Regions from separate parts of the Streptomyces sp. NPDC056169 genome, predicted to be linked through region 1. Evidence: riboswitches for the same ligand, from Rfam matches in the RefSeq annotation. Region 1 holds a riboswitch; the other holds the start of a gene.

Region 1 (10,983 bases):
CCCGAGAACTCGGCCAGGCCCGAGAACTCCGCCGGGCCTGAGCAGCCCGCGAGGCCCGAGGGTTCCGCGAACCCCGAGGGCTCTGAGAAGTCCGTGAGCTCGGAGAAGCTCCCCAAGGCGTCGAGCTCGCAGGACTCCGAGGAGTCCCGCCAGGGTGAGAAGGCGGGGGAGCCCGCCGAGCAGGCCGCGGCGGAGGCTCCCGTCGCCGCAGGGCCGAGCGGGCGGCGCAGGCTCGCCGCCGCTCTGTGGCCGCCGCGGGTCACCCGCGCCCAGCTCATCGTCGCGCTGCTGCTGTTCGTCCTCGGTCTCGGGCTCGCCATCCAGGTCTCCTCGACCAGCGAGAACAGCGCTCTGCGCGGGGCGCGGCAGGAGGACCTGGTGCGGATCCTCGACGAGCTCGACGACCGTACGCAGCGCCTGGAGGACGAGAAGGCGCGGCTGGAGAAGCAGCGCACCGAGCTGGAGTCCAGCTCGGACCAGGCCGAGGAGGCCCGGAAGCAGACCCAGGAGAAGGAGCGACAGCTCGGGATCCTGGCCGGCACGGTGGCCGCCGAGGGGCCGGGGATCACCCTGACCGTCGGCGACCCCAGCGGGGCCGTCGAGTCCGACATGCTGCTCGACGCCATCCAGGAGCTGCGCGCGGCGGGTGCCGAGGCGATCCAGGTCAACGGCGTGCGGGTGGTGGCGGACAGTTATTTCACCGGTAGTGGTGACGACATGCGGATCGATGGAACGAAGGTGGCCGCTCCGTACGTCTTCAAGGTCATCGGCAAGCCGGAGGATCTCGAGCCCGCGCTCAACATCCCCGGCGGTGTCGTGCAGACCCTCGAGAAGGAGCAGGCCACAGCCGCGGTGGAGCGGGCGCCGAAGATCGTCGTCGACGCCTTGCGACCCGCGAAGCGGCCTGACTACGCTCAGTCGTCCTCGCAGTGAGACGGGGGACGAGGGGGTCCCGCGACAAGGGCATGACGTTGCGGGGGGTCGGCGCACCACAACGGTGGTGCGTGGTGGAAACTGTCCGGAGGATACGGACGTTGTGAAGGTGTCCGGGTCGGCAGGTGTGATGGATTTCGGTTCGTCCTGCCCCACGGGCGGGTCTGTTTCGGTCAAGGGGAATCGCCCGTGAAGTTGTTTGCGAAGTTGTTCGGCAAGAGCGCACGCGAGGACGGCGGCAACGCCAGGCACCGCGCGCCGCGCCATGCCCAGAGCGAGGAGCAGGGCGGCGAGCGCCCGCTCTTCCGCGATGAGGTCGACGGTCAGGGCGGTGACATTTCGGGCGCGCAGGGCGCGTCTTCTGTTGACCCCGCCGGGGCCGGACGCATAGGTTTCGGGGAACCATCAACCTCAAGTACGGGTGGAGGGTTTACCCCCGACCCGTACGCGACACAGACCTCCGCGGGCCTGCCGCGGGGGGAGGATGCGTCCATGCCGGTGTGTACGAGGTGCGGTCACCGCAACACGGCCGACAGCCGCTTCTGCTCCCACTGCGGTACGCCGCTGCGGGGCGGGGTCGCCGCCGAGCGTCCGTCCGAGACGACGTCGACGATCTCCATCTCGGGGCTCGAGGCGTACGACGCGGAGGTCACCGGCCAGACCGCGCTTCCGTCGCTGTCTCCCGAGGCGCTCGCGGCCGTGGAGGCCCTGCCTCTCGGTTCCGCGCTCCTCGTGGTGCGTCGGGGGCCGAACTCCGGCAGCCGGTTCCTGCTCGACGGAGAGCTGACGACGGCCGGCCGTCACCCGCAGAGCGACATCTTCCTGGACGACTTCACCGTCTCCCGGCGCCATGTCGAGTTCCGGCGGGCCCAGGACGGCAGCTTCACCGTCGCCGATGTCGGCAGCCTCAACGGCACGTACGTCAACCGTGAGCCGATCGAATCGGTCGTTCTGTCCAACGGCGACGAGGTGCAGATCGGCAAGTACCGGCTGGTCTTCTATTCGAGCCAGCGGGGCGTGTGACGCCTCGGAGAAGCCTTCAGGGAAGGTCCATGCTGCGAACACCGACGGGCGGTGCCGGATCCGGCACCGCCACCGAGGGCGACCGGCTGGTGAGCATCGGCACGGTGCTGAACCAGCTGCGCGACGAATTTCCCGAAGTGACGATCTCCAAGATCCGGTTCCTGGAGGCCGAGGGGCTCGTCGAGCCCCGCCGGACGGCGTCCGGGTACCGGAAGTTCAGCCCGCAGGACGTGGAGCGGCTCGCTCAGATCCTGCGGATGCAGCGGGACCACTATCTTCCGCTGAAGGTCATCCGTGAGCATCTCGACGCTCTCGCCCGGGGCGAGCAGGTCAGTCTCCCGGCGCCCGGGCGCCGGGGGGAGCTGATCGACGGGCCCTGGGACCAGGAGGGCGAGCGTCCCACCGCCGTGCGGATCGGCCGGGCCGAGCTGCTCGCCGCCGCCGAGGTGACCGAGACCGAGCTCACCGAGTGGGAGTCCTTCGGTCTGATCGCCGAGGTGCGGGGCGGCGGCTACGACGCCGAGGCCGTCGCCATCGCCAGACTTGTCGCGGATCTGGGGAGATTCGGTCTCGAACCCCGGCATCTGCGGGGTGTGAAGGCGGCCGCCGACCGGGAGGCCGGACTCCTCGAACAGATGGTCGCGCCGCTGCGCCGGCACCGTAATCCGCAGACCAGAGCACATGCGGAGGCCACCGCGAAGGAGCTCGCCGAGCTCTCCGTGAGGCTCCACGCGGCCTTCGTTCAGACGGCTCTGGGCATCCGGCTCCCGTGATCTTGGACGGGCCCGACTATCCAAACCGGTCGGGCACGTCCTAGGGTTGCTGTGTGAACGAGCTCGACGTTGTGGGTGTCCGGGTGGAAATGCCCTCCAACCAGCCGATCGTGCTCCTGCGGGAAGTGGGAGGCGATCGGTACCTCCCCATCTGGATCGGACCGGGTGAGGCGACCGCGATCGCCTTCGCCCAGCAGGGGATGGCCCCTCCGCGGCCGCTGACGCACGACCTGTTCAAGGACGTGCTGGAAGCCGTGGGGCAGGAGCTCACCGAGGTCCGCATCACGGATCTGCGTGACGGGGTCTTCTACGCCGAGCTGGTCTTCGCCAGCGGCGTCGAGGTGAGCGCCCGGCCGTCCGACGCGATAGCACTGGCCCTGCGGACCGGGACGCCGATCTACGGCAGCGACGGTGTGCTGGACGACGCCGGTATCGCGATTCCGGACGAGCAGGAGGACGAGGTGGAGAAGTTCCGCGAGTTTCTCGACCAGATCTCACCGGAGGACTTCGGGACCAACAGCCAGTGAGACGTGCGGCCGGAGGCCGCTTGCGAGGCCGTCGTGCGGGCCGGTCGTGAGGGCCCGTCTGCGCGCCGTTCGCGGGGTGCTGTCAGAGCATTCGAGTAGCCTTTCCCCGGGGAGAGACACGGCAAACCACTCTCAGGGTGATTATCACTCGGCGTGCCGAGTGTGGCGATCGTTGACGCACCTCGAGTGACTGCCTACCTTCGTGTGGGCAGGTCAAGGACGGAGGGTCGGCGTGATGAGCAGCGCGGACGGTACGGCAGGGAGTTCTCTCGGGCACATGTCCGGGGAGTCCGGTCCGTATCCGCTTCACGGCAGTGTGGGCGACTTCGGAACGGACGCGAGTTCAGGCCCGGCGGGCGAGGTGGTCGGCTACCGCGGCCCCACGGCCTGCGCGGCCGCCGGCATCACCTATCGCCAGCTGGACTACTGGGCACGCACCGGGCTCGTGGAGCCGAGCGTGCGGCCCGCGTACGGGTCGGGGACCCAGCGGCTCTACAGCTTCCGCGACGTCGTCGTGTTGAAGATCGTCAAGCGCTTCCTCGACACCGGGGTGGCCCTGCAGAACATCCGGGCGGCGGTGCAGCACCTGCGCGCCCGGGGCTTCCGCGACCTGGAGCGCATGACGCTCATGAGCGACGGGGCCACGGTCTACGAGTGCTCCTCGCCCGACGAGGTCGTCGACCTGCTCCAGGGCGGTCAGGGCGTCTTCGGGATCGCCGTCGGGGTCGTCTGGCGGGACGTGGAGGCGGCGCTCTCCCAGCTGCACGGGGAGCGGGTCGACACGGGAGAGACGCTGGTCGGGCACAATCCGGGCGACGAGCTGGCGAGGCGGCGGCGCGACAAGGCGGTCTGACGGGCGCTTCGGCGCGCTCCGGCGCGCTCTGGGGCCTGTGAGGGCTCGTGAGGGGCTTGTGAGGGCTGTTTGTCCCCCGTGTGGCTTGTTCTTCTGCGGGGCGGCCGTCTGTGGCTCCTGCGGGGTGTCTGTGGCTCGTGGGTCGTCAGCGATTCCGGCCGTTGTCAGTGGCATGGGGCAGCATCGGACATGTGAGAGCCGCGCCGACGATCCTGCATCTCGACATGGATGCGTTCTTCGCCGCCGCCGAGCAGGCGGCGAAGCCCAGCCTGCGCGGAAAGCCCGTCGTCGTCGGCGGCCTCGGGCCGCGCGGAGTGGTCGCCACCGCCTCGTACGAGGCACGCCGCTTCGGGGTCCACTCGGCCATGCCGATGGGGCAGGCGCGGCGGCTCGCGCCGAACGCGGCCTATCTCGTGCCGCGCTTCGCCTTCTACCGGTCGATCAGCGAACAGGTCATGGAGCTGCTCGGGCGGCTCTCGCCGCTCGTGGAGCCGCTCAGCCTCGACGAGGCCTTCGTGGACCTCGAAGCCGGCGGCCTCGCCGACGACAGCGCGAGCGCGCGGGCCGTCGGCGAGCGGCTGCGGGCGGGCATCCTGGCGACGACGGGGCTGACGGGGTCGGTGGGGCTCGCCGGGTCGAAGATGATCGCGAAGATCGCCTCCGAGGAGGCCAAGCCGGACGGGCTCGTCCTCATCGAGCCGGGCACCGAGAGGGAGCTGCTCGGGCCCCGGTCGGTGCGGATCCTGCCGGGGGTCGGGCCCGCGACGGGCGAGCACCTGCGGCGTGCCGGGATGACCACGGTCTCCGACCTGGCGGAGGCGGGCGAGGACGAGCTCGTACGGCTCCTGGGGCGGGCGCACGGGGCCTCGCTCCATCGGATGGCCCAGGGGTACGACGACCGGCCCGTGGTGGCCGAGCGGGACGCAAAGTCGGTGTCGGTCGAGGACACCTTCGACGTCGACCTGCACGACCGCGTGCGGATCAGGACCGAGGTGGAGCGGCTCGCGGAGCGGTGCGTGGCGCGGCTGCGGGCCTCCGGGCACTCGGGGCGCACGATCGTCCTCAAGGTGCGGCGGTACGACTTCTCGACGCTGACCCGGTCCGAGACGCTGCGGGGGCCCACGGACGACCCGGGGGTCGTGCGGGAGGCCGCGGGGCGGCTCCTGGAGGCGGTCGACACGACCGGGGGTGTGCGGCTGCTCGGGGTGGGCGTGAGCGGGCTCGCGGACTACACGCAAGAGGATCTGTTCGCCCAGGCGGAGTCCGCGCAGGCGGAGGAGGAACGGGCGGCGGCGGCCGTGGCTGCCGTGGTGGCGGGGGAGTCGGGCGGGGGCGGTGCGGCAGGGGGTGGTGTGGCCGGCGCCGGGGCTGTGCCGGACGAGTCCGCTTCCGACGCGCCCGGCGCCGGCGCCGGCGCCGTCGAGCGGCGGTGGGCGCCCGGGCACGACGTGCGGCACGCGGTGCACGGGGCGGGGTGGGTGCAGGGGAGCGGCGTCGGGCGGGTCACGGTGCGGTTCGAGGAACCGTGGTCCGCACCGGGGCGGGTGCGGACGTTCTCGGTGGACGATCCGGAACTGGAGCCTTCGGAGCCGTTGCCGTTGGTGCGGGGGGAGTGTCGGGCGGGGGCGTGACGGTGCCGTGGCGTGGCGGTGGCTGGGTGTGGGTTGTGGGGGGTGCGCCCGGCCTTGCGGCCGGGCTGGGGTTCCCACCCGCACCACCCGTGCGGGTGGGGAAGCAGAGGTGCGGGTTTTGGCGTGAGGAGTTCCGCGCCGTTGGCGGCTGGGACCCGTACCGGCCCTGACGGTGCCGGGCCGGCCGAGCTCGTGCCGCCTGTGACGGTGCCGTGAGGCTGAGCCCAGCCGCCTGTGCTGGTGGCGGGGCGGGCTGGGCTCAGCCACCTGTGCCGGGCCGGACTGGGCTGGTGCCGCCTGTGCTGGCGCCGGGCGGGTTGGGCTCGTGCCGCGGCCGCGGCCGCTGCCGCTGGTGCTGGCAGGCCTGGGCTCGTGCCGCCTGAGACCGTGCCGTGCCGTGAGGCCGAGCCCAGCCGCCTGTGCTGGTGCCGGGCGGGCCGGGCTGGTGCCGTTTGTGTTGGTGGCGGGTGGGTTGGCCTTCCCGGGTGCGGCTTTGCCTGAGGGGCGCGTACCCGTCGTGCTTGTGCGTGGGTGTTACGGGCCCTCCTGGCCTGCCAGGTGGCCGAAGTCGGTGTCTTCGGGGTTCTGGGGCGGAGGTGGGAGTGTGAGGCTGTAGTGGCGGTAGAGCTGGAGCTCCTGCTCGGGGGAGAGGTGGCGGCCCACGCCGAAGTCGGGGGCGTCCTTGATGAGGGCGCGTTCGAACGGGATGTGGAGGCCGTCGTCGAGCAGGTCGCTCGGCTCCAGCGGGACGAAGGCGTCCCTGCTGAACAGGCCGGTGCGGACCGCGGCCCATTCCGGGATGCCGGTCGCGTCGTCCAAGTACACCTCGTCCACGGTTCCGATCTTGTTTCCGTTCCGGTCGAACGCCTTGCGGCCGATCAGGCTGCGCGGATCGATGTCGGTCTGCACGGTCCCTCCAACTGGTCGCAACTGCTCTACACCCCTACGAAAGTGCACAACTGGGATGTCGGCCACTTGAGCGATGGGAGCCGCAACCTCGCTGGTAGGCTGGCTGTGGCTGTCGACCCTGTGCGGGAGAGTCCCCCGGAGAAACCTTCCGGAGGGCGCCGAAGGAGCAAATCCTCCCCGGAATCTCTCAGGCCCCTGTACCGCGCGGACGAGGTCACTCTGGAAAGCAGAGCGGTGTCCACGGCATGCGCTCTCACCGACGGTGAAAGCCGGCGTGCCGCGAGGCGTGCCGGTGAAACTCTCAGGTTGAGATGACAGAGGGGGAGGCCGTCCGGGTACCCGCGCCGTGGTGCCCCTCGCAGGTCGTGACGACCAGGAGGCCTCCGTACATGACCGCCAACCGCATTCCGCTCTCCGAACTCGAACAGGGCATCCCGTTCGAGCAGCGGCACATCGGGCCCGACGCCGAGGCGCGGGCCAAGATGCTCGCCCAGGTCGGTTACGGCTCGCTCGACGAGCTCACTGCCGCCGCGGTGCCGGACGTGATCAAGAACGCCGAGGCGCTGGGCCTGCCGGCCGCGCGCACCGAGGCCGAGGTGCTCGCCGAGCTGCGCACGCTCGCCGACCGCAACCAGGTCCTCGCGCCGATGATCGGCCTCGGGTACTACGGCACCTTCACGCCTCCGGTGATCCTCCGGAACGTGATGGAGAACCCCGCCTGGTACACGGCGTACACGCCGTACCAGCCCGAGATCTCGCAGGGGCGCCTTGAGGCGCTGCTCAACTTCCAGACCATGGTCGCCGACCTGACCGGTCTGCCCACCTCGGGCGCCTCCCTCCTCGACGAGGGCACCGCCGCCGCCGAGGCCATGTCCCTGGCCCGACGCGTGGGCAAGGTCAAGAACGGCGTCTTCCTCGTCGACGCCGACGCCCTGCCGCAGACGATCGCCGTCATCGAGACCCGCGCCGAGCCGACCGGTGTCGAGGTCGTCGTCGCGGATCTCAGCCAGGGGATCCCGGCCGAGATCGCCGAGCGCGGTGTCTTCGGCGTGCTGATCCAGTACCCGGGTGCCTCCGGTGCCGTCCGCGACATCAAGCCGCTGATCGACGCCGCCCACGAGCTCGGTGCCATCGTCACCGTCGCCGCGGACCTGCTCGCCCTGACCCTGCTCACCTCGCCGGGCCAGCTGGGCGCGGACATCGCCGTCGGCACGACGCAGCGCTTCGGCGTCCCCATGGGCTTCGGCGGTCCCCACGCCGGCTACATGGCCGTCCAGGACAAGCACGCCCGCTCGCTGCCCGGCCGCCTGGTGGGTGTGTCCGTCGACGCCGACGGCAACCGCGCGTACCGCCTGGCCCTGCAGACCCGCGAGCAGCACATCCGCCGCGAGAAGGCCACCAGCAACATTTGTACGGCCCAGGTGCTGCTCGCCGTCATGGCCGGCATGTACGCCGTCTACCACGGGCCGGCCGGGCTGAAGGGCATCGCGCAGCGGACCCACCGGTACGCCTCCCTCCTCGCCGCGGGTCTCACCGCCGGTGGCGTCGAGGTCGTGCACGGTTCGTACTTCGACACCCTCACCGTCCGGGTGCCCGGTCGCGCCGACTCGGTCGTGGCCGCCGCCCGCGAGGCCGGGGTGAACCTCTACCGCGTCGATGCCGATCTCGTCTCGATCTCCTGCGACGAGACCACCGGGCGCGAGCAGCTCGCCGCCGTGTGGGGCGCCTTCGGTGTCGACGGCGACGTCGAGGCCCTGGACGCGTCCGTCGGGGACACGCTGCCCTCCGGGCTGCTGCGCTCCGACGCGTACCTGACCCACCCGGTCTTCCACGCGCACCGCTCCGAGACCTCGATGCTGCGCTACCTGCGCAAGCTGGCCGACCGCGACTACGCGCTCGACCGCGGCATGATCCCGCTCGGCTCCTGCACGATGAAGCTGAACGCGACGACCGAGATGGAGCCGGTGACCTGGCCCGAGTTCGGCCAGATCCACCCCTTCGCCCCGGTCGACCAGGCGCAGGGCTACCTCACGCTCATCACCGAGCTGGAGGAGCGCCTCGCCGAGGTCACCGGCTACGACAAGGTGTCGATCCAGCCCAACGCCGGTTCGCAGGGCGAGCTGGCCGGTCTGCTGGCCGTCCGCGCCTACCACCGCGCCAACGGTGACCTCCAGCGCACCGTCTGCCTCATCCCGTCCTCCGCGCACGGCACCAACGCCGCCTCCGCGGTGATGGCCGGCATGAAGGTCGTCGTCGTCAAGACCGCCGACGACGGCGAGGTCGACGTCGTCGACCTGCGCGCCAAGATCGAGCAGTACCGCGACGAGCTGTCCGTGCTGATGATCACCTACCCGTCGACGCACGGCGTCTTCGAGGAGCACGTCGCCGACATCTGCGCCGAGGTCCACGAGGCCGGCGGTCAGGTGTACGTCGACGGCGCCAACCTCAACGCGCTGGTCGGGCTCGCGAAGCCGGGCAAGTTCGGCGGCGACGTCTCGCACCTGAACCTGCACAAGACCTTCTGCATCCCGCACGGCGGCGGCGGCCCGGGTGTCGGTCCGGTCGGCGTCCGCGCCCACCTCGCCCCGTACCTGCCGAACCACCCGCTCCAGCCCACCGCGGGCCCGGAGACCGGCGTCGGCCCGATCTCGGCCGCCCCGTGGGGCTCCGCCGGCATCCTGCCGATCTCCTGGTCGTACGTGCGCCTGATGGGCGGCGAGGGCCTCAAGCGCGCCACGCAGGTCGCCGTGCTCGCGGCGAACTACATCGCCAAGCGCCTGGAGCCGCACTTCCCGGTGCTCTACACCGGTCCGGCCGGTCTGGTCGCCCACGAGTGCATCGTGGACCTGCGTCCGCTCTCGAAGGAGACGGGCGTCACGGTCGACGACATCGCCAAGCGCCTGATCGACTACGGCTTCCACGCGCCGACGATGTCCTTCCCGGTGGCCGGCACGCTGATGATCGAGCCCACCGAGTCCGAGGACATCACCGAGCTGGACCGTTTCTGCGACACGATGATCGCGATCCGGGCCGAGATCGAGAAGGTCGCCTCGGGCGAGTGGCCCGCCGACGACAACCCGCTGCACAACGCCCCGCACACCGCGGCCGCGCTGGGCGGCGAGTGGAACCACGCGTACAGCCGTGACGAGGCGGTCTTCCCGGCCGGTGTCTCGCCGGCCGACAAGTACTGGCCGCCGGTGCGCCGCATCGACGGTGCCTTCGGCGACCGGAACCTGGTCTGCTCCTGCCCGCCGATGGACGAGTACGACCACTGAGTCGCTGAGTGCCTGAGTGGCTGAACCACTCAGGCGCCGCGTACGGACCGAGGGCCGGTTCGGAGGATGTCCTCCGGGCCGGCCCTCGGCGTTGCTCTCCCTCGTACGGCGATCTCCGCGCGCCGCTCAGGCGGCGGTCGTGACCTGTCCCGCCGTCAGCGGCCGGTGCGGGGCGATGATCTGCCCGTCCGGCAGCAGTTCACCGGTGTCCTCGAAGAGCAGGACGCCGTTGCACAGCAGGCTCCAGCCCTGTTCCGGATGGTGTGCCATCAGGCGGGCTGCCTCCCGGTCGTTGGAGTCGGCGGTGGGACAGGCAGGCTGGTGCTGGCACATGGGTGGGTTCTTTCGCTGCGTCGTGGTGGATGTCCTGCGGCTCTTCGCGCTCATCGCCGCCCCCGTCGGTCGGTTCGGTTCCGGTCCCAGTCTTGCCCCATGGACGGTCTTCCGCAGGTATTTCGCGGCAGCTCGTCCTCTCCGGGGAAGACGCATCACCCGCAGGGGCGGTTCAGGCCAACTACACGGTCTCTTCGGGTGGTTCGAAGTGGTCCGAGCGGGCTAGTCCGTACGGGAGGGGTGTTCGGGTAGTGCGTTCGGGCGGGTGCTCGGACAGCAGTGCGCCCCGTGACCCGGGCGGGTCACGGGGCGGGGCGGCGCGTGCGGTGGATCAGGCGGGCGCCGCCGAGCCCAGGAGGGGCGGCGGCGCGAGGCGCGTACTGAGCACGGGCAGGAGGTCGGCGACCTGGTACGGCCGGTGGGCCGCGATCCCCGGCGGCGCGGGGGCCAGGGGCACCAGGAGATCGGCCGATGCCGGGGCGACGGTCGTGCCGTCCGCCTCCAGGTCGGCGTGCAGCCAGAGCGTCAGCATGTAGAGCTCCGGTACGGAGAGGAGCCGGGGCTGGTACGGGGTGGGCAGCGCCTCGGCGTGGAGCAGGGCCTGTTCCGTCGCGGTGACGTACGGCCCCTCGAAGAAGTGCGAGAAGGTCCAGCCGTCCGGGGTGAGCCTGGTGTCCGCGGCGGCGATCGCCCGGTCCCCGTTCCGGATCAGGAACCGCCAGCCGG
Region 2 (10,983 bases), on a different contig from region 1:
CCTGCTGGTCAAGCTGCTGCTGTTCGGCGGGGTGAGCCTGCTGGCGCTCGCGGCCAGGAGCCGGATGCTGTCCGGCGGCGACGCCGAGGCCCCGGCCCGGATCGAGGTGGCCGCGCTGGCGGTGATCGTGGTCGTCTCGGCGCTCCTCACGGTGATGCCCGACCCGCACTGGATCGCACCCTGACACCGTGAAGGCACTCCGGCCCCGGGCCGCGTAGGCCCCGGGCCCCGTAGGCCCCGGGCCTCAGCCCCGCAGGGCGACGCGGAAGGACGAGGCCCACAGCACGACCGCCGTCCAGGTGTACTGCCGCTGGTCGAAGAGGCGGGCGCGGGGGGCGTCCCCTTCGGAGTACCGGGGCCGCGTACGGGTCGCGTACGGGGCCTACCGGGAGGGGGAACGGTTCAGCACTCGATGATGTTCACCGCGAGACCGCCGCGCGCGGTCTCCTTGTACTTGACGCTCATGTCCGCGCCCGTCTCCTTCATGGTCTTGATGACCTTGTCGAGAGAGACCAGGTGGCTGCCGTCGCCGCGCATCGCCATCTTCGCGGCCGTGACGGCCTTGACCGCCGCCATGCCGTTCCGTTCGATGCACGGGATCTGCACGAGCCCGCCGACCGGGTCGCAGGTCAGGCCCAGGTTGTGCTCCATGCCGATCTCGGCCGCATTCTCCACCTGCTCGGGGGAGCCGCCGAGGACCTCGGCGAGCGCGCCGGCCGCCATCGAGCAGGCCGAGCCGACCTCGCCCTGGCAGCCGACCTCGGCGCCGGAGATGGAGGCGTTCTCCTTGAAGAGCATGCCGATCGCGCCGGCCGCGAGCATGAAGCGGACGATGCCGTCTTCCTTCTCCTCCGGGGAGGCGCCGCCCGTCACGAAGTTCACGTAGTAGTGCAGGACCGCCGGGATGATGCCGGCCGCGCCGTTCGTCGGGGCGGTGACCACCCGGCCGCCCGCCGCGTTCTCCTCGTTCACGGCCATCGCGTAGAGGGTGATCCACTCCATCGCGAGCGCCGCCGGGTCGCCCTCGGAGCGCAGCTTGCGGGCCGTGTTCGCGGCGCGGCGGCGCACCTTCAGGCCGCCCGGCAGGATGCCCTCGCGGGACATGCCGCGCGAGACGCAGGCCTGCATGACCCGCCAGATCTCCAGGAGACCCGCGCGGATCTCCTCCTCGGTGCGCCAGGCCTTCTCGTTCTCCAGCATCATCGAGGAGATGGAGAGGCCGGTCTCCTTGGCGAGCCGCAGCAGCTCGTCACCGGTGCGGAAGGGGTACTTCAGGACGGTGTCGTCCGGGACGATCGGGTTCTCGCCGGCGACCGCGTCCTCGTCGACGACGAAGCCGCCGCCGACCGAGTAGTACGTCTTCTCCAGGACCAGGGCGCCCTCCGCGTCGTACGCGAAGATCGTCATCCCGTTGGCGTGGTACGGGAGCGCCTTGCGGCGGTGCAGGATCAGGTCGGCGTCGAAGTCGAAGGGGATCTCGTGCGCGCCGAGCAGGTTGATCCGGCCGCTCGTCTTGATCCGCTCGACCTCGTCGTCCGCCGTCTCGACGTTCACCGTGCGGGGCGAGCTGCCCTCCAGGCCGAGGAGCACCGCCTTGGGGGTGCCGTGGCCGTGGCCGGTCGCGCCCAGGGAGCCGTACAGCTCCGCACGTATGGCCGCCGTGTGGGCGAGCAGGCCCTCGTTCTTGAGCCGGCGGGCGAACATCCGGGCCGCGCGCATCGGGCCCACCGTGTGGGAGCTCGACGGGCCGATACCGATCGAGAACAGGTCGAAGACCGAGATGGCCACGGAGAGACTCCTTGTGGGGGCTAGACGCCGTTGTCTGCCGGGGTGGTGCAGAACGGAGCAGGAAGATCGAAACGGGGCACGACACGGGGTGGGGCACCGCACTCACCTTTCAGTGTGCGCGATGCCCCAAACGTTCGTACGAACAAAAGGGTACGAAATTACTTCAGGCCGGGGTACAGCGGGTGCTTGTCGGCCAGAGCGGTCACCCGGGCCTTGAGGGCCTCGGCCTTCTCGCCGTCGAAGCCCGGCTTCAGGGTCTCCGCGATGATGTCGGCGACCTCGGTGAAGTCCTCGGTGCCGAAGCCGCGGGTCGCGAGCGCCGGCGTACCGATGCGCAGACCCGAGGTGACCATCGGCGGCCGCGGGTCGTTCGGAACGGCGTTCCGGTTGACCGTGATGCCGACCTCGTGGAGACGGTCCTCGGCCTGCTGGCCGTCGAGCTCGGAGTTCCGCAGGTCGACCAGGACCAGGTGCACGTCCGTACCGCCGGACAGGACCGAGACACCGTGCGCGGTGACGTCGTCCTGGACCAGGCGCTCGGCGAGGATGCGGGCGCCGTCCAGGGTGCGCTGCTGGCGCTCCTTGAAGTCCTCCGAGGCCGCGACCTTGAAGGAGACGGCCTTGGCCGCGATCACGTGCTCCAGCGGGCCGCCCTGGAAACCGGGGAAGACCGAGGAGTTCAGCTTCTTCGCGAACTCCTTCTTCGCCAGGATGATGCCGCCGCGGGGGCCGCCGAGCGTCTTGTGCGTGGTGGAGGTCACCACGTCCGCGTACGGAACCGGGTTCGGGTGCAGACCGGCCGCGACCAGGCCCGCGAAGTGGGCCATGTCGACCCACAGGTACGCCTCGACCTCGTCGGCGATCCGGCGGAACTCCGCGAAGTCCAGCTGGCGCGGGTAGGCGGACCAGCCCGCGATGATGACCTTCGGGCGGTGCTCCTTGGCGAGGCGCTCGACCTCGGCCATGTCGACCAGACCGGCCTCGTCCACGTGGTACGCGACCACGTTGAACTGCTTGCCGGAGAAGTTCAGGCGCATGCCGTGGGTGAGGTGGCCGCCGTGCGCCAGGTCCAGACCCAGGATCGTGTCGCCGGGCTGGGCGATCGCGAAGAGGGCGGCCTGGTTCGCGGAGGCGCCGGAGTGCGGCTGGACGTTGGCGTACTCGGCGCCGAACAGGTCCTTGACCCGGTCGATCGCGATCTGCTCGGCCACGTCGACGTGCTCGCAGCCGCCGTAGTAGCGGCGGCCCGGGTAGCCCTCGGCGTACTTGTTGGTGAGGACGGAGCCCTGGGCCTCCATGACCGCGACCGGAGCGAAGTTCTCCGAGGCGATCATCTCGAGGGTGGACTGCTGACGAAGGAGCTCGGCGTCGACGGCGGCGGCGACGTCGGGGTCCAGCTCGTGGAGGGGAGTGTTCAGAAGCGACATGAATCGATCCCTAAGGGGTCTCGGGCCCGGTCTCAGTTCCCGGCGGAGAACGCGGTGTACTCGTCGACGGAGAGCAGGTCGTCCGGCTCGCCCGCGACACGTACCTTGAACAGCCAGCCACCCTCGAACGGAGCCGTGTTCACCAGCGACGGGTCGTCCACCACGTCCTGGTTGGCGGCGACGACCTCACCCGTGACGGGGGAGTACAGGTCGCTCACGGACTTCGTCGACTCCAGCTCGCCGCAGGTCTCGCCCGCGGTGACGGTGTCGCCGACAGCGGGGAGCTGGGCGTAGACGACGTCACCGAGCGCGTTGGCCGCGAACTCGGTGATGCCGATCGTCGAAACGCCGTCCACGGCGTCCGACAGCCACTCGTGCTCCTTGGTGTAGCGCAGCTGCTGGGGGTTGCTCATGACCTGATTCTCCTGGATCGGGGGAGTACTGATGAACGTGGGTCTCGCGGGGTGAGACCCGGGATGAGACGACTGCGTCACTTCTGGCGCTTGTAGAACGGCAGCGCGACGACCTCGTACGGCTCGTGGGTGCCGCGGATGTCCACACCTACACCCTCGGTACCGGGCGCGGCGTGCGCCGCGTCCACGTACGCGATCGCGATCGGCTTTCCGAGGGTCGGGGACGGGGCGCCCGAGGTGACCTCGCCGATCACCACGCCGTCCTTGACGACGGAGAAGCCGGCGCGCGGGACCCGGCGGCCCTCGGCGATCAGGCCGACGAGCTTGCGCGGCGGGGCGGTCTCGGCGCGCTCGGCGGCCTTCTCGAGCGACTCACGGCCGACGAAGCGGCCCTCGTTGGTCGTCTTCTCGAACTTGACGACCCGGCCGAGACCGGCGTCGAAGGGGGTGAGGGCCGTCGTCAGCTCGTGGCCGTACAGCGGCATGCCCGCCTCCAGGCGGAGCGTGTCACGGCAGGACAGGCCGCACGGGATGAGGCCGACCGGGGCGCCCGCCTCGGTCAGGGCCTTCCAGACGCCCTCGGCGTGCTCGGGCTTCAGGAACAGCTCGAAGCCGTCCTCGCCGGTGTAGCCGGTACGGGCGATCAGCGCGGGCACGCCCGCGACCGTGCCGGGCAGGCCGGCGTAGTACTTCAGCCCGTCCAGGTCGGCGTCGGTGAGCGACTTCAGGATGCCGGGGGACTCCGGGCCCTGGATCGCGAGCAGGGCGTACGCGTCGCGGTCGTCGCGGACCTCGGCGTCGAAGCCCTCCGCGCGCGCCACGAGCGCGTCCAGGACGATCTGGGCGTTGGAGGCGTTGGCGACGACCATGTACTCCGTCTCGCCGAGGCGGTAGACGATCAGGTCGTCGAGGATGCCGCCGTCCTCCTGACAGATCATCGTGTAGCGGGCACGGCCCACGCCCACCGTGGAGATGTTGCCGACGAGGGCGTGGTCGAGGAGCTCGACGGCCTGCGGGCCCGTGACCGTGATCTCACCCATGTGGGAGAGGTCGAACAGGCCCGCCCGGGTGCGGACGGCGTTGTGCTCGTCCCGCTCGCTGGCGTAGCGCAGCGGCATGTCCCAGCCCGCGAAGTCGGTCATGGTCGCGCCCAGCGAACGATGCAGCGCATCGAGGGCGGTCAGACGGGGGGCAGTGCTCATGGGGTGGCTCCCGGATCCCAAGGGCGGTTCGGTGACGAAACACATGACGGGCGAGGACGTCCTCCCCATCTGTCATGGAACCTGAGAGGTTCACCGAGAGCATCTCGTCACCGGAAGATCGGCACCGAGAGATCGGCTTGCACCTTGGGTGGGGACACGGCAGGGTGTCCCGCTTTTCAGATCTGCCTCATCCACGCGGTACGGGGCCTGAGAGATTCAAGGGAGGGTCTTGCTCCTTCGGCGTCCGGACGCCTGGGGCGGTCCGGAACTCTCCCGCGCGGATTCGAGCGGCCGGTATGCGGTTGTATTGGCGACTGAGCGCGCCTGGCGGGCACATCATTGCACGCGTGCTCCGCGCGGCACATCACTTGTATCTCATTACCGCTTCTTTACACTTTGTGGGCAAGGGTCTCCCGAGGCCCGGCAGGGGGAGCAGCGATGAGGATCCAGCACACCGGCGCATACGCGACGAGTACCGGTACCGGCATACCGTCCCAGCGTGCCCGGGCCCGGACCAGAGCCAGAACCCGCCGGCGCGGCCGGATCCTGCGCGACCTGCGCGAGCGCGGCGGCCGGGGGCCCCGGGCCCTCCTCTTCGCGGCCGGCGACCTCGTCGTCGTCTCCGGGCTGCCCGGCAGCGGCAAGTCCACCCTGATGAAGCGCGCCGCCGACGGCCGGGGCATCGACTCCCAGGACGTCCGCGAGCGCTGGGAGGCCCGCATGCCGCGCCTCCTGCCGTACGCGGTCTACCGCCCCCTGGTCCGGCTCGCGCACTACGCCGGGCTGCGCCGCGCCCTGCGCTCCGGCGCGAGCGTGATCGTGCACGACTGCGGCACCCAGTCCTGGGTGCGCGGCTGGCTCGCCCGCGAGGCGGGACGCCGCGGCGCCGCCCTGCACCTCGTCCTGCTCGACGTCGACCCGGGCACCGCGCGCGACGGCCAGCGCGACCGGGGCCGCGGCGTCTCCGCGTACGCCTTCGCCCGGCACCGGCGGGCCGTCGGCCGGCTCCTGCGGACCGCCGAGTCCGGCGGCCTGCCGCACGGATGCGCCTCGGCGACCCTCCTCGACCGGGACGCCGCGGACGCACTTCGGAAGATCGGCTTCCGCGACGTGGCCTGAGGCCGGCCCCGCATCCGTACCCGCTGCTTTTGGCCACGGCGGCGCCAGGGCGGCGTTAGGGTGCTGCGGGGCGGTGCGGGAGGACGCGCCCCCGCGAGATAGGGGAAAAGGGACCGTGGACGTGACGTGGCCGGGCAATGAGCTCGAAGAGGTGCTGTCCGCCTCGCTCGGCAACCCCGCCGCAGGGGGCCGACTGGTCGAGGTGCTGAGCCGCAGCGAGGTCTGGGTGCCCCTGCCCAACGGCGGCGGCCCCGACAGCCCCGACCTGGACCTCGCCACCCTGGAGATCGACGGCGCGGCCTTCGTCCCCGTCTTCAGCTCCGAACAGCAGTTCCTCGCCTGCGTCGGCACGCACATGTCCTACACCGTCGCCCCCGCCCGCGACTTCGCCCGCGGCCTGCCCCCGCAGCTGGGCATCGCCGTGAACCCCGGCGGCACGGTGGGCGTCCCGCTGCCCCCGCCCGCCGTCGCGGAACTCTGCCGCGCCGGCCGCACCCCGCTCGACGGCCCCGCCAGCGGCGGCCGCGTCCGACTCTTCGAGCCCGACTGGCAGGACGACCCCGTCGACTTCCTCGCCGCCGCCTCCGCCGAGTTCGAGGCCACCGGCGTCGTCGCCTCCGCCCGCCGCGCCCTCGCGAGCGTCGAGGGCACCGAACCGGCCCTCTTCATCGGCGTCCAGCTCGCCGCCTGGGACGGCGTCGACCGGAACGCGCCCCTGGACGCCCTCGGCCGCGCCCTCGGCCGCGTCGAGGTCGCCTGGCCGGTCAACCTCATCCTGCTCGACATGGCGCAGGACCCGGTCGGCGACTGGATGCTGGAGCGGGTACGCCCCTTCTACCAGCGCGCCGCCGGGTGAGCGGCACCCTGTTTAAGCTGAACTGAACCGAGCCGGACCGAATCGGCGGCCGGACAGACGTGGTGAACGGAAGAGGGGCGGGACACAGGGTGAGCGCGTCAGGCACCGCTGCGACCGGACAGGTCGAGCACATGCTGCGCCAGGTGGCACCCGGGCGCTACGACGCGTACGAGAGGCTGCTGCACGCCCTGGCCGACGGCGAGGTCTGGATGCTGCTGTGGCAGGGCTCGCCCGGCTCGTCCGACGCCCAGTACGGGAACATGGAGGTCGACGGATTCGGCTACGCGCCCTGCGTCACCTCCGCCCAGGAGCTCGCCGCCTCCGGCTGGAACCGCGCCCACGAGCTCGTCACCGGCCGCGAGATGGCCCGCGCCCTCTACCCCGACCGCTGGGGCATCTGGCTCAATCCGCACGCCCCCGGCGGCGGCGTCGGCATCCCCTGGGCCGACCTGCGCCGCATCGCCACCGGCCTCGACCGGATGCCCGCGGGACCGCTGCGCGTCAGCGAACCCGCCCTGGAGATCCCGCAGTTCTACGCCCTCCTCACGCAGAACGCGCACCGCACCCCGGCCGTCAGGTCGCTGCGCCGCGGCTGGGTGCAGCCCGCGCTCGGCTCCCCGTACCTCGCCGTCGGACTCGACCTGTACGACACCTCCCCGGCCGCCGTCGACGCCGTCCGCGCGATGATGCGCCAGTCGATCTCCGCCGTGCCCGACGGGCTGCCCGTCTCGACGGTCGCGCTCTCCGACGCGTACGACCCGGTGGCCCTCTGGCTGAGCGCCCACGCGCGCCCCTTCTACGACCGCGAGGCGCACGCCGGACGCGGATCCGCCGCCGTGCCGGGGTACGGCTACCCACCGCCGGCTCCGTCCGGATACTGAGACGTCACCTTTTCCCCCTCGTACCCCAACGGCCTCCGGAGTCCTCTCCCGAGGCCGTTGTTCGTACCAATACCGCACCTCGAACGCCCAGTTGGGCGACATGTCCGATTGCGGTGAAGAGGACCCGAGATGGTCCGCTCAGGTGATCACGACGTCCGGATAACGGAAGTCGCAGCACCGCATCACGTTTGAGCAAACATTCCTCGTCAGGGCTGGCGGGTGATCGCAAGCGCATTGAAGACTCCCCGGAACACCGGGCGTTCGGCTCCTTTCGAACCGATGCCCAGCAGGTTGTTCCACCGAGCCGCTACCCGCGGCGGGCAAGGGCCGGCTACCGGCGGCCGAGAGGGGTCCTCACCACGATGACGGCACCACTGCACGAGACGAGTGCGGGCGAGTCGACCGCCACCGTCGTCGGCGCGCCCGACGCTTCCGGCACTCCGGACAACTCCGGCACCTCCGAAGCCTCCGGCAAGGCGATCCAGGGCCGCTCGCCCTGGCAGATCGCCTGGACCCGGCTGAAGCGCGACAAACTCGCCCTCGCGGGCGCCTTCGTCGTCGTCTTCCTCATCCTCGTCGCGATCTTCGCCCCGGTCATCGTCGGCCTCCTCGGCCACCCGCCGAACGAGTTCCACGAGGACCAGATCGACCCGCTCTTCGGCACCCCGATCGGCTCCTGGGGCGGCATCAGCTCCGACTTCCTCCTGGGCGTCGAGCCGGTCAACGGCCGCGACGTCTTCAGCCGGATCGTCTACGGCGCCCGGATCTCGCTGCTCGTCGCCTTCCTCGCGGCGGTCTTCGCGGTCTTCCTCGGCACCGTCCTCGGCATCGTCGCGGGCTACTTCGGCGGCTGGATCGACGCCGCCCTCAGCCGCGTCATGGACGTCATGCTCGCCTTCCCGCAGCTGCTCTTCACGATCGCCCTGGTCTCGGTGCTGCCCACCGAGTTCCTCGGCCTCGAAGGCTCGGGCGTCCGCATCGCCGCGCTGGTGCTCGTCATCGGCTTCTTCGGCTGGCCGTACGTGGGCCGCATCGTCCGCGGCCAGACCCTCTCGCTTCGCAACCGCGAGTACGTCGAGGCCGCCCAGAGCCTGGGCGCCGGCCGCTTCTACATCCTGCGCCGGGAGCTGCTCCCCAACCTGATCGCCCCGATCATGGTCTACGCGACCCTCATGATCCCCACCAACATCCTCACCGAAGCGGCGCTCAGCTTCCTCGGTGCGGGCGTGAAGCCTCCCACCGCTTCCTGGGGCCAGATGCTGTCGACGGCCATCACCACGTACGAGGCGGACCCCGTCTTCATGGTGATCCCCGGCCTCGCGATCTTCATCACCGTCCTTGCGTTCAACCTCTTCGGCGACGGCGTGCGTGACGCGCTCGACCCGAAGGGCTCCCGCTGACCGCTCGCCGACGGCGACACCCACGACCCGCCCCTGCCGCTGGCGACAGGAGGCTCATCCCCCAACGGCGGACCGACATGACGGCCGCCACTACTCCGGAGGTTGCGAGACCCATGACTCTGATGAGCTCTCAGAGGCGCAGAATCGCCGCGGGCGCACTGCTGGCGGCGGCCGTGATGGTCGTCACCACCGCGTGCGGCGGCGACGGCGGCAAGTCGGGCGACAAGGACGGCAAGACGGGTGCGGCCGGCTTCAACGCCGCCGTGAACAAGGTCTCCAACGCCTCGGACAAGAAGGGCGGCGAGCTGAAGTTCATCGGCTCGCAGGAGGCCGACAACTGGGACCCGCAGCGCGGCTACTACGGCTTCGTGTGGGACTTCGCCCGCTACTACACCCGCCAGCTCGTCACCTTCAAGGCCGAGCCGGGCGCCGCCTCCACCGAGCTCGTCTCGGACCTCGCCACCGACACCGGCAAGGTCTCGGCCGACGGCCTGACCTACACCTTCACGCTGAAGGACGGGATCGCCTGGGAGGACGGCAAGCCGATCACCTCCAAGGACATCAAGTACGGCATCGAGCGCATCTGGGCCCAGGACGTCATCTCCGGCGGCCCGATCTACCTGCAGCAGGTCCTGGACCCCAAGGGCGACTACAAGGGCCCGTACAAGGACACCTCCGCGGACAAGCTCGGCCTGAAGGCGATCGAGACCCCGGACGACAAGACCATCATCTTCAAGCTGCCGGTCGCCAACGGTGACTTCCTGCAGATGCTGGCCATGCCCGCCGCCTCCCCGGTCCGCCAGGACAAGGACACCAAGGCCAAGTACGGCCTGAAGCCCTTCTCCTCCGGCCCGTACAAGTGGCAGTCGTACACCCCGAACAAGTCGATCAAGCTCGTCCGCAACGACAAGTGGGACGCGAAGACCGACACCGTCCGCAAGGCGCTGCCGGACAGCGTCAGCGTCACGTTCACCACGAACGCCGACGACATGGACAACCGTCTGGTCGAGGGCGAGTACGACCTCGACATCAACGCGACGGGTGTCGGCGCCGCCGCGCGCCAGAAGGTGCTCCAGCAGCACAAGGGCAACGTCGACAACCCGCAGACGGGCTTCATCCGCTACGCGGTCTTCCCGCAGACGGTCATCCCCAACATCGAGTGCCGCAAGGCCATCATCTACGCGGCGGACTCCAAGTCCCTCCAGACCGCCCGTGGTGGCCCGCAGGGCGGTGGCGACATCGCCACCAACATGCTGCCGCCGGCCCTCAAGGGTGCCGACCCGAAGGCCGACCCGTACGGCAAGCTCGCGGGCGCGCCGGACCTCGTCAAGGCCAAGGAGGCCCTGAAGAAGTGCGGTAAGCCGGGCGGCTTCAAGACCAAGATCGCGGTCCGCAACAACAAGAAGGTCGAGATCGCGACCGCCGAGTCCCTCCAGCAGTCGCTGCTGAAGGCCGGCATCGACGCCCAGATCGAGCAGTTCGACGGCGCCCAGACGTCCGGCATCATCGGTTCGCCGAAGGTCGTCAAGGACAAGGGCTACGGCATCATCATCATGGGCTGGGGCGCCGACTTCCCGACCGGGCAGGGCTTCCTCCAGCCGCTGGTCGACGGCCGCTTCATCCTCCAGAGCGGTAACAACAACTTCTCCGAGCTGAACGACAAGGCCGTCAACGGCCTGTTCGACCAGGCGCTGAAGGAGACCGACCCGGTCAAGGCCGGCGAGCTCTACAAGCAGATCAACACGAAGGTCTCGGAGGCCGCGGTCTACCTGCCCTTCACCCACGAGAAGAACATCATCTGGCGCAGCTCCCGGCTGACCAACGTCTACACGGCGGACGCCTACAACGGCCGCTACGACTACGCGTCGCTCGGCGTCGTCAAGTAATCCGACCCGCT

What was found. A riboswitch is a leader RNA that binds a small molecule or an ion and turns the genes downstream of it on or off. The one in region 1 is predicted to bind glycine.
Region 2: linked by a shared signal. The riboswitch ahead of gcvT (glycine cleavage system aminomethyltransferase GcvT) and the one ahead of gcvP (aminomethyl-transferring glycine dehydrogenase) in region 1 are both predicted to bind glycine.

The regions. Positions count from the first base shown of each region.
Region 1 covers NZ_JBHJUO010000002.1:502,533-513,515, reverse strand. Annotated here, with positions in the region: gene ACFC0G_RS04855 (DUF881 domain-containing protein) at 1-933, shown strand, start outside; gene ACFC0G_RS04850 (FHA domain-containing protein) at 1,015-1,956, shown strand; gene ACFC0G_RS04845 (MerR family transcriptional regulator) at 1,986-2,729, shown strand; gene ACFC0G_RS04840 (bifunctional nuclease family protein) at 2,783-3,256, shown strand; gene ACFC0G_RS04835 (MerR family transcriptional regulator) at 3,492-4,109, shown strand; gene ACFC0G_RS04830 (DNA polymerase IV) at 4,301-5,740, shown strand; gene ACFC0G_RS04825 (PRC-barrel domain-containing protein) at 6,275-6,649, opposite strand; glycine riboswitch at 6,763-6,862, shown strand; gene gcvP (aminomethyl-transferring glycine dehydrogenase) at 7,039-9,924, shown strand; gene ACFC0G_RS04815 (DUF5999 family protein) at 10,051-10,257, opposite strand; gene ACFC0G_RS04810 (hypothetical protein) at 10,589-10,983, opposite strand, start outside.
Region 2 covers NZ_JBHJUO010000005.1:88,052-99,034, reverse strand. Annotated here, with positions in the region: gene ACFC0G_RS09445 (CopD family protein) at 1-184, shown strand, start outside; gene ACFC0G_RS09440 (L-serine ammonia-lyase) at 403-1,788, opposite strand; gene glyA (serine hydroxymethyltransferase) at 1,947-3,215, opposite strand; gene gcvH (glycine cleavage system protein GcvH) at 3,248-3,628, opposite strand; gene gcvT (glycine cleavage system aminomethyltransferase GcvT) at 3,706-4,830, opposite strand; glycine riboswitch at 5,017-5,116, opposite strand; gene ACFC0G_RS09420 (AAA family ATPase) at 5,269-5,949, shown strand; gene ACFC0G_RS09415 (enhanced serine sensitivity protein SseB) at 6,065-6,805, shown strand; gene ACFC0G_RS09410 (enhanced serine sensitivity protein SseB C-terminal domain-containing protein) at 6,895-7,686, shown strand; gene ACFC0G_RS09405 (ABC transporter permease) at 8,049-9,086, shown strand; gene ACFC0G_RS09400 (ABC transporter substrate-binding protein) at 9,200-10,972, shown strand.